2 linked regions of the Azospira inquinata genome follow. The protein of the gene in region 2 interacts with the protein of the main gene of each other region in a pairwise test. Links are inferred from orthologs where the notes say so. Each region holds a gene or a part of one and is shown on either strand. Other genes may lie near its edges.

Region 1 (5,088 bases), 850 kb from region 2 along the record:
GAATTGAAGCGCCTCTCCGCTGTGGACGGCCTCACCGGCATCGCCAACCGGCGCCAGTTCGACGAGGCCCTGGCCCGGGAATGGCGCCGCTCCATCCGCCAGGGCACGGAGCTGGCGGTGATCATGTGCGACGTGGATTTTTTCAAGGCCTACAACGATTCCTACGGCCACCTGGCCGGGGACGAATGTCTCAAGCGGGTGGCCTCCTCCATGGCCAAGGCCATGGAGCGGGGCGGGGACCTGCTGGCCCGCTACGGGGGCGAAGAATTCAGCATCATCCTGCCCGACACCAAGCTGGGGGGCGCCGCCTTCGTGGCGGAACGGATGCGCTACAGCGTTTCCCAGATGAAGCTGCCCCACCCCACCTCCCAGCACGGGGTGGTGACCATTAGCTGCGGCGTTTCCTCCACCGTAGCCACCGCCGGTTTCCGCCCGGAAACCCTGCTCCAGGCCTCTGATCAGGCCCTTTACCAGGCCAAGCAAAACGGCCGCAACCAGGTCACCCGTCTCTCCATGGCTGAAGCCCTGGCCCTGCAAAACGCCTGATTTCCCATGAGCTACCATCCCAAGGTTCTCATCGTTGATGACAACGATGTGATGCGTACCCTGCTCCGCGCCCTGCTGCGGGACGAGGCCTATCAGGTGGTGGGAGAAGCCCGCAACGGCCTGCAAGCCCTGGAACAGATCGCCAGCCTCCAGCCCGATCTGGTCTGTCTGGATGTGATCATGCCGGACCTGGACGGTCTGGAAACCCTGCGCACCATCCGCCGGGACTACCCCCGAGTGGTGGTGGTCATGGTGACCGGCATGGCCAGCGTGGAAAACGTCCAGGAAGCCCTGAAACTGGGGGCTGCCGGCTTTGTCATCAAACCCTTCAACGCGGCCAAGGTGTTGGAAAACCTGGCCCGGGCCTGGGCCAATCGCAGCCACTTCATCCCGGCGGAAGAACCGGGCACGCCGGCCGCCCCGGAAGGGCAGGACGCTCCCGCGCCAGACCCCACCGCCCCCAGCCCCAGCCCGGCCCCGGACGGGGCTGCCTGATTTCCCTCCAGCCCCTCAGAATTCGTTACGCCAGCTCCGGAGCGCGGTAAAAACGCTCACCGGGTCCGTCCCCGTGGCGCCCCGGGCTCGGGCGGCCGCCATAACCGCCCCTTCGCCGCAGCGAAGAAAGGGATTGGTGGCCAGCTCCAGGGCCAGGGTACTGGGCACCGTAGATTCTCCCCGCTCCCTCTGGGCCTGAACCGCCGCCTGCCGGTCCCGGATGGCCGGATTGTCCGGCTCCACCGCCCGGGCAAAAAGCAGATTACGGGCGGTGTATTCGTGGGCGCAGTAAATCCGGGTCTCCGGCGGCAGAGCGGCAATGCGCCCCAGGGAATCGGCCATCTGGGCCGGCGTACCCTCAAACAGGCGGCCGCAACCGGCACCGAACAGGGTGTCGCCGCAAAACAGGGCGGGGCCCCCCGCGCCTTCCAGGACATAGGCCAGATGGCCCCGGGTATGGCCGGACACGGCCCAGACCTGGAAATCCGCCCCCAAGAGGGTAAGACGTTCCTGGCCCCCTAAAGGATGATCCACCGTCGTGATAGACTCGGCCTCCGGCCCGAAAACAGGGCAGGGAAAACGGCTCACCAGGGCCGCCACACCGCCCACATGGTCGCCGTGGTGGTGGGTGAGCAGAATCCCCTCCAGGGTCAGCTTGCGGGCTTCCAGGGCGGCCAGGACCGGTCCCTCTTCCCCCGGGTCCACCACCACCGCCCGATCGCCCCGAACCAGGAGCCAGATATAGTTGTCCTCAAAGGCGGGAAGGGGAAAAATTGCGATTTCCCCGACCCGCAGGCCGGCTGGCATCGCAGGGATGGGGGATGGGGACGGCAGGGGATCGGTCATGGCAACTCCGTAAGGCAGGGGCCCCGGCGGCCCCAACCGGGCCCAGGGGACGGGGCGTCCATTTTAGGTATTTTTTAGCAGAGGGGCGAAAGCTTTAGGCATGTCTATTCCCGGATTCCAACACTGGCAGCATACCCCCCAGGGCCGCTACGTCCTGAGCTGGGAACAGGAGCGGGTGGATAGCCTGGTGGCCGATGTTTTCGGCTTCCACGCCCTCCAGCTGGGCTTGCCGGACGTGGATTTTCTCCGGGAAAACCGCATTCCCCTGCGCTGCAAGGCGGATGACGAAGGGGCGGTGCAGACCCTCTGTGACCTGCACCAGCTGCCCTTCGCCAATGCCAGCGTGGATCTGGTGATCCTGCCCCACGCCCTGGAATTCTGGGACGATCCCCACCAGATCCTGCGGGAGGTGGAGCGCATCCTTATTCCCGAGGGCCAGGTCATCATCACCGGCTTCAATCCCCTGTCTCTGTGGGGCCTGCGCCGCTGGCTGCCCCGTCCCACCAATCCAGAGGCCGCCTTCCCCTGGGAAGGCCACTATCTTTCCGTGCTGCGCCTCAAGGACTGGCTGGCCCTCCTGGGCTTTGAAGTGGACCGGGGCAACTTCGGCTGCTATGCCCCCCCTTTCACCCAGGACAAATGGTTCCACCGCTGCCGTTTTATGGAACTGGCGGGGGACCGGTGGTGGGGCTTTGCCGGTGGGGTTTATCTGCTCCGGGCCGTCAAGCGGGTGCCGGGGATGCGCCTCATCCTGCCGGCCTGGCGCAACGCCCGGAAACGGGCCAAAGCCAAGGCCCTGGCCCCCATCGCCCAGAATTCCACCCATAAAAACATCTGACTGACACCACAAGACCTACCACACACGCTATGGAACAAACTTTGGTTGAGATTTACGCCGACGGCGCCTGCCGCGGCAATCCGGGCCCGGGGGGCTGGGGCTCCCTGCTGCTGGCCCAGGGCAAGGAAAAAGAACTGTGGGGCGGCGAGGCCAACACCACCAACAACCGGATGGAACTCACCGCCGTGATCCGGGCCCTGGAGGCCCTCAAGCGGCCCACCGCCCTGCGCATCTACACCGACTCCAAGTACGTGCAACAGGGCATCAGCGCCTGGATTCACAACTGGAAGCGCAACGGCTGGCGCACCGCGGACAAAAAGCCGGTGAAAAACGCCGAGCTGTGGCAGGAACTGGATACCCTAGCCCGGCAACACCAGATCGAATGGGTCTGGGTCAAGGGTCACGCCGGCAACCCGGGCAATGAACGGGTGGACGCCCTGGCCAACCGGGGCATTGACGAATTGGGCCGGGCCTAGGCCCCTTCAGGACAGTACCTATGCGGCAGATATTTCTCGATACGGAAACCACCGGTCTGGAACACCGGCAGGGGCACCGGCTGATTGAAGTGGCCGGGGTGGAAATGATCGACCGGCACCTCACCAACCACCACTTTCACAAATACGTGAATCCCCAGCGGGAGGTGGATGAAGGGGCCCTGGCGGTGCACGGCATCGGCAACGACTTTCTCGCGGACAAGCCCCTCTTCCAGGCCATTGCGGAGGATTTCCTGGAATACATCCGGGACGCGGAACTGGTCATCCACAACGCCCCCTTTGACGTGGGCTTTCTCAACATGGAGCTGGGGCGGATCAATCTGCCCCCCGTGGAAAGCGTCTGCGCCGGGGTGGTGGATACCCTGAAAATGGCCAAGGAGCTCCATCCGGGCAAGAAAAACAACCTGGATGCCCTGTGTGACCGCTATCAGGTGGATAACACCCACCGGACCCTGCACGGGGCCTTGCTGGATGCGGAAATTCTGGCGGAAGTCTATATCGCCATGACCCGGGGCCAGGAAAGCCTGATCATGGATCTGGCCCCCGCTGCCGATCCCCAGGCCGCGGAGCAGGAAGCCCCCATCACCGTCCGCCCCAATAAGCCCCTGCGCATCATCCGGGCTACCCCGGAAGAAATCACCGCCCACGAAGACACCCTGAACAAAATCCGCAAGGAGAGCCGGGGAAGCTGCGTGTGGACGGGGGAAAAGAGCGAATTTCCGCCCCCCAAACACTAGGGGAAGCACAGGGGGAAAGGGCCTCGGGGAAATTCGGCGGTTATCTACCTGAAACGGGCCCCGGGAAATCTGGCGTCCATCCACCGGGACAAAAAAGCGGGAATGGGGCCGGGAGTTTCCCGCTTTTTCAACATCATCCCTTGGCCCGCCCGGGGCGCCACATCCTTCTCTATGCGCCGGAGGCCATCCCCGGCAAGGCTCGCCCCAGGCCTGCCCTAGAACAGGCTGGCCACCACGTCCCGATCCCGTTCCGCCAGGCTTTCCAGGCCGTGCAGGGCTTCCTTGGAAGCCCCCAGGGACTGGGCATGGGCAATGAACGTCTCCAGAGCCTTAGCCAGGGGATAGTCGCAGAAACTCCAATCCCGGTTAAATTCCACCACCGTCATACGCTGCACGGCAAGCTTGCCCCCCCGCATGGGCACCAGGGCCACCTTGTGCCCGTCGTGGCGAATGACAACAGCCATGGTGCGATTGCGATTGGTGACGATCAAGGCACTTCCCTTTCCAGGACATCAAGACTTACAGGAAATCCGCCGCCTTTCAGCGGGGATGAGGCGCGCATTGTCGCTCAAGGCGTAAAAATGCAAAAGCCGCCCCCCAAAGCCCCACCCGGGTGGGGCCGCCATTCCCGGCGCTAGCTTGGTTCTTGCCGCACCGCGCCCAACCCCGCCCCCGAACCCAAACCCGCTGTCTGCCCCCTTCTCCCCTTTTTTCCTCTCATTCCGAACCACTCCCATTCCCTACCGTCGCCCCGTTGCCAGCCCCAACCCGGGACCGGGCCGAAGATCGCCTGAAAATTCCCCTCCCCCTGAGCCATCCCGCTCCACCCCGGCCTTTTTTCCCCGCTTTTTAGGGCAAACCCAGCCTCGCCGTCTAAAATAGCGCCCTGAATCACTTTTCCCTTCCCTCCAGCATGGCAAAAGCAGAAAACGACAAGGCCGCCCGGGGTCACACCCCGGTGATGCAGCAGTACCTGAAATTCAAAGCCCAACACCCGGACACCCTGCTCTTTTATCGCATGGGGGATTTCTACGAGCTGTTTTTCGAGGATGCGGAAAAGGCGGCCCGCCTGCTGGACATTACCCTCACCACCCGGGGCCAGTCCGCCGGTCAGCCCATCAAAATGGCCGGA
Region 2 (8,304 bases):
CCCAAGGAACCCTGCATCGTGCTGGCCAAGCACCAGTCCGCCTGGGAAACCGTGGGCTTGCAGGAATACTTTCCCCCCGTGGTCTTTGTGCTGAAGCGGGAGCTTTTGAGCGTGCCCTTTTTCGGCTGGGGCTTGGCCACCCTGAAAATGATCTCCATCAACCGCCGGGCTGGGCGGGATTCCCTCATGCAGGTGGTGGAACAGGGCCGGGAACGGCTTAAACAGGGCATCGGCGTCATTATTTTTCCGGAAGGTACCCGGGTGGCGGCGGGCAAAAAGGGCCGCTACAAAATCGGTGGCGCCCATCTGGCCATCCATGCGGGGGCTAAGGTGGTGCCCGTGGCCCACAACGCGGGGGAACTCTGGCCCCGTCAGGCTTTCCTCAAGCGCCCCGGCACCATTACGGTGAGCATCGGCCCGGTAATCGATCCCACCGGGATGACGGAAACCGCCCTGAATGCCCAGGTGGAAGCCTGGATCGAAGGGGAAATGGCCCAGATTTCCCGGGGGCACCGTAAATCCCATGGCCGCGCTGCGGAACCAGCCCAGGGGGCCTGAGACCTCCGTGGCCCGGGGCGGGGCGGCGGAAAGCAGCCGCAGCCTCCTGCTGGCGGGCCAGGCCGTGGCCTACGCCCTGCGCCGCAGCCGGCGCCGTTCCATCGGCCTTTCCATCGACCAGCGGGGCCTGCGGGTAGGGGCTCCCCTGAAAGCCTCCCTCACGGACGTGGAGGGGGTGATCCGCCAGCATCAAGCCTGGGTCCTGAACAAGCTTGCCGAGTGGCAGCAGCGGGCGGCGGCCGAGCCTCCCCCCCTGGTGCTGGCGGACGGGCTGAAACTGCCCGTGCTGGGCCAGGAAGCGGAACTCTGGCTGCAACCCGGGCGGCGGGGCGCCCATTGGATTCCCCGGGGCCAGGAGGGGGGCTGGCTGTTGCAGCTGGGCCATCCCCGGGAGCCCCGGGCCGGGGATTTGGCCCGGGTGCTGGAACGGGCCCTGCGCCAGCGGGCCCTGGACTATTTCACCCCCCGGCTGGCCGATTATTGCCAGCGCCTGGGGGTGGCTGTGCCTCCCCTGGCCCTGTCCGCCGCCCGTACTCGCTGGGGCAGTTGCAGCCAGCAAAGCGGCATCCGCCTCAACTGGCGCCTGCTACACTTTCCCCCAGCCCTGGGGGATTACGTGGTGGCCCACGAAGTGGCCCATTTACGGGAAATGAACCATTCCCCCCGGTTCTGGCAGGTGGTGGCTTCCCTTTATCCGGACCACCGTCAGGCCCGGGCCGAGCTGCGCCGCCTGGCCCCGGGCTTGCCCCGCTGGGCCGAACCAACCCTCCGTTGAAAGGAAAATCATGCGTCTCCTCCACACCATGCTGCGGGTCGGCAATCTGGACCGTTCTTTGGCTTTCTACACGGAAGTGCTGGGCATGACCCTGTTGCGCCGTCAGGATTACCCGGAAGGCCGCTTCACCCTGGCCTTTGTGGGCTACGGTCCGGAAGCGGAACAGGCGGTCATTGAATTGACCCATAACTGGGATACACCGGCCTACGACCTGGGCACGGGCTTCGGCCACGTGGCCCTGGGGGTGCCGGATGCGGCGGCGGCCTGTGCCCAAATCCGGGCCCGGGGCGGCAAGGTGGTGCGGGAAGCCGGGCCCATGAAACACGGCAGCACCATCATCGCCTTCGTGGAAGACCCGGATGGCTATAAAATCGAACTGATCCAAGAGCGGACCTGACAGGCGGAGCCCCGCCCCGGCCGGAGAACAGCATGAGCAAGCGTATTTTGGTGGTGGACGACAGCCGGGTGAGCCGGATGATGGTCAAGGCCCTGGTCCAGGACAAGCACGGGGACTGGGTGGTGGATGAGGCGGCCAACGGGGACGAGGCCCGGGCCAAGGTGAGCGAGGCGGCCTACGACCTGGTGACCCTGGATTTCAACATGCCCGGCATGGACGGCCTGACCCTGGCGGCCAAGCTCCGCCTGGCGGGCTGTATGGCGCCCCTGGCCCTGATGACCGCCAATGTGCAGGACGCCATTCGGGATAAATCCCAGGCCATGGGCGTCCATTTCATCAAAAAGCCCGTGACCCCCGCCACCGTGGCGGAAGTCATGGCCCTCATCGGCGGCTGAAAACCGGCCCGGAAGGGCCGTCTTTTGGACCTGTAGATTTCCTTCCGGTGGAGAGGGCCGCATGACGGTCTTCTCCCGGCAGCCTCCCCTGGCCTTAAAGCCCCAGGCCCCGATGCCGGGGCCGATTGTTTTCTTCCAGTAACCACGCCCCTTTCCGGGGCGTTTTTGTCTTCTCCTGTGCCTCCCTTGCCCCGCCGCCGCCCATGCGCCGGGGGGGCGGCCGGGGTAAAATCCGCCCATGACCGATCCCCGCTTTATCCACCTCCGTCTCCACAGCGAGTTTTCCATCACCGAAGGCATCGTCCGTCTGGACGCGGCCATCGAGCGGGCGGAAACGGACGGCATGCCGGCCTTCGCCCTCACCGATCTGGCCGCCGGTTTCGGCCTGGTGAAGTTCTACCGGGCGGCCCGGCCCCACGGCATTAAGCCTATTTTCGGCAGCGACCTGTGGCTGGCCAACGAGGCGGACCCCACCAATCCCTATCGGCTGCTCTTGCTGGTGGGGGACCAGGATGGTTACCTGCGCCTCTGCGAGCTGCTCTCCAAGGCCTATCTGGTGCCGGACCGGCCGGAGCGGGCGGAAATCCGCCGGGCCTGGCTGGACGAGCTGGGCTGCGGCGGCCTCATCGCCCTGTCCGGCGCCGACCACGGGGACATCGGGGAAGCCCTGCGCAACGGCAAGCCCGCCTTGGCGGCGGAGCGGGCCCGGGAATGGGCCCGGCGTTTCCCCGACAGTTTCTACCTGGAGGTGCAGCGCTACGGCCAGCCCCAGCAGGAAGCCATGGTGCGGGATACGGTGGCCCTGGCGGCGGAGCTGGACCTGCCCCTGGTGGCCACCCACCCTATCCAGTTCATGGATCGGGAAGACTTCAAGGCCCACGAGGCCCGGGTCTGTATTGCCCAGGGCTATGTGCTGGGGGATCGGCGCCGGCCCCGGAATTTCACCGAGGAACAGTATTTCAAGACCCAGGGGGAAATGGCGGAACTCTTCGCCGACCTGCCCGAGGCCCTGGAAAACACGGTGGAAATCGCCAAGCGCTGCAATGTGAATCTGGTGCTGGGCAAAAACTTCCTGCCCCAGTTCCCCACGCCGGATGGGGTGAGCCTGGACGATTACCTGGCCAAGACCGCCCGGGACGGCCTGGAAGTGCGCCTGGCCCAGCTTTACCCGGACCCGGAGGAGCGCCTGGCCCGGCGCCCCGAGTACGATGCCCGCCTGGAACGGGAAATCAACACGGTGATCCAGATGGGGTTCCCGGGCTACTTCCTCATCGTGGCGGACTTTATTAACTGGGGCAAAAACAATGGGGTGCCCGTGGGCCCGGGCCGGGGCTCCGGGGCCGGCTCCCTGGTGGCCTACAGCATCGGCATTACGGACCTGGACCCCCTGCGCTACGCCCTGTTGTTCGAACGCTTCCTGAACCCGGAACGGGTGTCCATGCCTGACTTTGACGTGGACTTCTGCCAGGACAACCGGGGCCGGGTGATCGACTACGTGCGCCACCGTTACGGCCTGGACGCCGTGTCCCAGATCGCCACCTTCGGCACCATGTCCTCCAAGGCGGTGATCCGGGACGTGGGCCGGGTGCTGGACCTGCCCTACAGCCTCTGCGACTCCCTCTCCAAGCTCATTCCGGTGGAGCAGAACAAGCCCCTGTCCCTCACCAAGGCCATTGAAGCCGAGCCCCAGCTCAAGGAAAAAATCGACTCGGAAGAGGAAATCAAAGAACTCTTCGAGCTGGCCATGAAGCTGGAGGACACCACCCGGAACATCGGCATGCACGCCGGGGGCGTGGTGATCGCCCCGGGCAAGCTCACCGAATACAGCCCCCTCTACTGCCAGCTGGGTTCAGATTCCGTGGTAACCCAGTACGACAAGGACGACGTGGAAAAAGTCGGCCTGGTGAAGTTCGACTTTCTCGGGCTGCGCAACCTGACCATCATCAAGCTGGCGGTGGATTACGTGGAGCGGCTCACCGGGAGCTGCCCCGATCTGCTGGCTCTGGGCTACGAGGACCAGGCGGCCTACCAGATTCTCAAGGATGCCAACACCACCGCCATCTTCCAGGTGGAATCGGAGGGCATGAAAAAGCTGCTGAAAAAGCTGCAGCCGGACCGCTTCGAAGACATCATCGCTGTGCTGGCCCTCTACCGGCCGGGCCCCTTGGGTTCCGGGATGGTGGATGACTTTATTCTGCGGAAAAAGGGCCAGCAGAAAATCGACTATTTCCACGAAGACTTGAAAGCCGCCCTGGAGCCCACCTACGGGGTGATCGTGTACCAGGAACAGGTGATGCAGATCGCCCAGATCATCGGCGGCTACACCCTGGGGGGCGCCGACTTGCTGCGCCGGGCCATGGGGAAGAAAAAAGTCGAGGAAATGGCCAAGCACCGGGACATCATGCGGGAGGGCGCACGCAAGAAAGGCTACGATGAAAATCTGGCCATGCAGCTCTTCGACTTGATGGAGAAGTTTGCCGAATACGGCTTCAACAAGTCCCACACCGCCGCCTATGCGGTGGTCACCTACCAGACCGCCTGGCTCAAGGCCCACCATTGCGCCGCCTTCATGGCCGCCACCATGTCCGTGGACATGGACAACACGGATTCGGTGAAAATTTTCGTGGAGGACACCCTGAAAAACGGGGTGACCATCCTGGGGCCGGACGTGAATGCCTCGGATTACCGCTTTGTCCCGGTGGATCCCAAGACCATCCGCTATGGCCTGGGCGGGGTCAAAGGCACGGGCCAGCAGGCGGTGGAATGCATTCTGGCCGCCCGGGAAGCGGACGGCCCCTTCAAGGACCTGTTCGATTTCTGCCGCCGGGTGGATAAGCGCATGGTGAACCGGCGCACGGTGGAAGCCCTGATCCGGGCCGGTTCCTTCGATTCCCTGGACCCGGACCGGCACAAGATGCTGGCCTCCGTGGGCATCGCCCTGGAAGCGGCAGAACAGGTCCAGCGGGACGCCCTCCAGGCGGGTCTCTTTGATGCCGGTCCCGCCTCCGTGGAAACGGCGGTGGATTTCGTCAGCGTGCCCCCCTGGGATGAGCGGGAACGGCTCATGCAGGAAAAGCAGGCCCTGGGCTTTTTCTTCTCCGGCCACCCCTTTGACGCGGTGAAGGGAGAAGTGTCCCGCTTCGTGCGCCGCAACCTGTCCCAGCTGGAACCCCAGAAGGATTTTCAGCTCCTGGCCGGGCTGGTCACCGGGGTGCGCACCAAAATTACCCAGCGGGGCAAAATGGCCTTCATCCAGCTGGACGACGGCAGCGATATGAAGGAAGTGTCCGTCTTCAGCGAAACCTTCGACGCCAACCGGCAGCGCCTCAAGGAAGACGAGGTGCTGGTGGTGGAAGGCAAGGTGCAGAAGGACGACTTTTCCGGCGGCCTGCGCATTGTGGCGGAAAACATTTACACCCTGGCCGAAGCCCGGGGCCGTTTCGCCCGCCAGCTGCGCCTGGCCATGAACGGCAACGGGGATGCCCGCAAACTGCAAAACCTGATCGCCCCCTATGTGAGCCCGGAAGGCTGCCCCATCCGCATTGCCTACACCAACCCGGTGGCGTCCTGCGAACTGCTCCTGGGGGAAAAGGCCCGGGTGCGCCCCGACGAGGAATTGCTCAAAAGCCTGCGGGACTGGCTGACGCCAGAAGCCGTGGATTTGCAATATCAATAGGGGGCGCGCCCCGGCCCCCGCCAAGGAATCTACCCATGTTCCCCTCCCACCCCATTGCCGCCGCCCCCCTGGGGGCCGGTGCCCTGGCCCTGCTTCTGGGCCTGGGCGGCTGCCATGTCCATGTGACCCAGGACAATTACGCCCGCTTGAAAGTGGGCCAGACCTACGATCAGGTGGTGGCGGTGCTGGGCAGCCCGGACCGCTGCGATGACTCCCTGGTGGAACAGCATTGTTCCTGGGGCAGTGTGGAAAGGCGCATCACCATTGTTTTCCTGGACGGCAAGGCGGTGCAGCTCAACGCCCAGGGCTTGCATAAGTAATCCGGGGCGCCGGGGGCGGTCTCCCACCGGGGCCGGGCCGCGGGCCCCCGTCTTGCCTTAATCCCGCTCCGGTGTTGGTTTCCCGCCCCTGCCATGCTTCTGGGCCTGGGGTGTTTGTTTCCCCTGGTGGCCCCACCGGCTCTCCCTTCGTTCCTTTGGAATCCCCATGACCGCTCCCACCCTCATCGACCAGGCCAGCCTGGATGAACTCAGCGCCCAGGCCCGGCAACTGCCCCGCCTGCGCCGCAATCGCAACTTCCATCCCACGGATGACTTCCCTGCCCACCGCCTGCTCAACGGGGTGGAACCGGGCTCCTACATCCGCCCCCACCGGCACCTGGACCCGGCCAAGGACGAAACCCTGGTGGTGCTGCGGGGCCGTTTCGGGCTGGTGTTGTTCGATGAGGGGGGGCGGGTGCTGGACCGGGTGGTGCTGGCGGCGGGCGGGCCCGCCCTGGGCATGGATATTCCCCATGGCTGCTTCCACGCCATCCTCTCTTTGGCCCCGGGCTCGGTGTTTTTTGAAGCCAAGGCCGGGCCCTTTCTGCCCCTGACGGAGGCGGAAAAGGCCCCCTGGGCGCCCCCGGAGGGGGCCCCGGAAGCGGCGGCCTATCTGGCCTCCCTGGAAGCCCTGTTCGCCTGAATCTCCGTAGGAAGTGGGGCGAAGGAGCCTGCTTCCTGCGCTCCGAGCTTAAGGGGCCTCGGCGGCCGTCAGTAGCGGCGTGATCTGGCTTTCCAGGCTAGCTTCCGTCCATTCCGCCGGGCCGGACCAGCCGTTGTGCCGCAGGATGCCCTGGCGATCCACCACAAAGCTCACCGGAATGCGCCAGATACGCCCCCAGCCCGGGTAATGCATGTCCCGGGCCATGGCGCCAGCAAAGCCGTAAGAGGCCAGGGTCTGGCGCACCTGGGCCCTGGCCCCCGGGTCGTCCAGGCTGATGGCCAGAATGACCAGGCCCTGATCCCGGTGGCGGCGATAGTAGGCGTCCAGAATCGGCATTTCCCGGCGGCAGGGCTCACACCAGGTGGCCCAAAAATGGATCAGCACCACCGGGGCACGGGCCGTTCCCGGTGCTGCCGGGTGCAGGGCGAGGGGCTGGCCGTCTAGCAGGGTGCCGGATAGGTCCGGGGCCGGGCTGCCTACCTCCAGGGCCCGGGCGCTCAGACTCAAGCCCAGGAGCAGTAGCCCCAGAATCAGGCTCAGGAGCCTAGAAGGCATAGCGTACGCCCAGGGAGGCGGTGGTCTTGGGGGTCAGCTGATAGCCGTTCACGTCTTGGAACAGGGGCACCTGGACAAAGCCATAGACCGAGGTCTGGGCATTGATCTTGTAGGTCACCCCCGGGCTCAGGTACACCAGGCGTCCGCCGCTATTGTCCTGGTCTGCCTGGGCCCCCTGATCCTTGCCCGCCACCCGGGCGTTGATCTGCACCTGGGGCACCCAGTTGCCCCCGTTCATGTAGCGCACCCCCAGATTGAAATTGAGGGATTTACCCGGCCGATACTGGTCCTTGCTATCCAGCGGCGTTTGGGCCAGGGCCTGGGCGAAATAATCCCAGTTCTGGGAAAGGGCATCGAAAAAGTAGGCCCCCAGGAGCAGGTCCGTGGTGCCGCTGCCCGGTTGCAGGCCCCGGTCCAGGGGGGCGCTGCTGTCAAAGGTCTGGGTGTGGCTGCCGGTGGGCAGTTTCAGTCCGAACTGGAGGCCCAGATTGTGGCCGGGCAGCCAGCCCTGGTAGCGGCCCAGCACCCGGATATCCCCCAGATCGTTGTGGCTGGAATGGTCCGGGCTGGCGTGGTCTTCCCCCAGGGTGCCGTGTTCCCGGTCAATCTGGGGAATCTGCACATTCACCCCCCAATCCGGGGCCGGGCTGTAATCCAGGCCCAGGGTCAAGTAGCGGTTATGGGAATAGGTTTCTAGCTCCTGGCCGTCCGGCACCTGGGACGCGTTAACTTTGCTCCGGTTGTGGCGCAGCTGATCCTGGTTCAGATAGTCGTAGCGCAGATCCACCTTCCAGCCGGAAGTGGTGGAAAACCCCTGGCTTTCCCAGTCGGAACTCAAGGTGCAGCCGCAACCGGCGCAGGCCAGGGCCGTGGGGGCCCAGGCCAGGGAGAGAAGCAGGGCGGTGAGGGAAAGGGGGGCGGGGCAGGGGCGGCGATGCAGGGGCATGGATAGGGCGCCTCGGAA

What was found. Proteins that work in one complex are often made in the same cells at the same time.
Region 1: the proteins of dnaE (region 2) and dnaQ interact in binary tests that used the Escherichia coli proteins (3 or more experiments, as listed by UniProt). The link is inferred for Azospira inquinata from one-to-one orthologs.

Annotation. Positions count from the first base shown.
Region 1 is NZ_CP064782.1:248,168-253,255, forward strand. What follows is about bases 2,167-5,088. They hold dnaQ (DNA polymerase III subunit epsilon), read left to right. Parts: upstream 2,167-3,221; coding sequence 3,222-3,956; downstream 3,957-5,088. Other genes in these bases: Azoinq_RS01110 (class I SAM-dependent methyltransferase), read left to right, coding at 2,167-2,725; rnhA (ribonuclease HI), read left to right, coding at 2,755-3,201; Azoinq_RS01125 (hypothetical protein), read right to left, coding at 4,172-4,447; mutS (DNA mismatch repair protein MutS), read left to right, coding at 4,870-5,088. Outside these bases: Azoinq_RS01095 (diguanylate cyclase domain-containing protein), read left to right, coding at 1-546; Azoinq_RS01100 (response regulator transcription factor), read left to right, coding at 553-1,041; gloB (hydroxyacylglutathione hydrolase), read right to left, coding at 1,057-1,821; more of Azoinq_RS01110, read left to right, coding at 1,988-2,166. UniProt on the Escherichia coli protein: DNA polymerase III is a complex, multichain enzyme responsible for most of the replicative synthesis in bacteria. The epsilon subunit contain the editing function and is a proofreading 3'-5' exonuclease.
Region 2 is NZ_CP064782.1:1,099,860-1,108,163, reverse strand. The notes cover bases 2,030-6,001. They hold dnaE (DNA polymerase III subunit alpha), read left to right. Parts: upstream 2,030-2,363; coding sequence 2,364-5,801; downstream 5,802-6,001. Other genes in these bases: bamE (outer membrane protein assembly factor BamE domain-containing protein), read left to right, coding at 5,837-6,001; Azoinq_RS04980 (response regulator), read left to right, coding at 2,030-2,125. Outside these bases: Azoinq_RS04995 (lysophospholipid acyltransferase family protein), read left to right, coding at 1-558; Azoinq_RS04990 (M48 family metallopeptidase), read left to right, coding at 524-1,333; gloA (lactoylglutathione lyase), read left to right, coding at 1,344-1,730; more of Azoinq_RS04980, read left to right, coding at 1,763-2,029; more of bamE, read left to right, coding at 6,002-6,121; Azoinq_RS04965 (WbuC family cupin fold metalloprotein), read left to right, coding at 6,288-6,764; Azoinq_RS04960 (TlpA disulfide reductase family protein), read right to left, coding at 6,813-7,340; Azoinq_RS04955 (transporter family protein), read right to left, coding at 7,330-8,286. UniProt on the Escherichia coli protein: DNA polymerase III is a complex, multichain enzyme responsible for most of the replicative synthesis in bacteria. This DNA polymerase also exhibits 3' to 5' exonuclease activity. The alpha chain is the DNA polymerase catalytic subunit.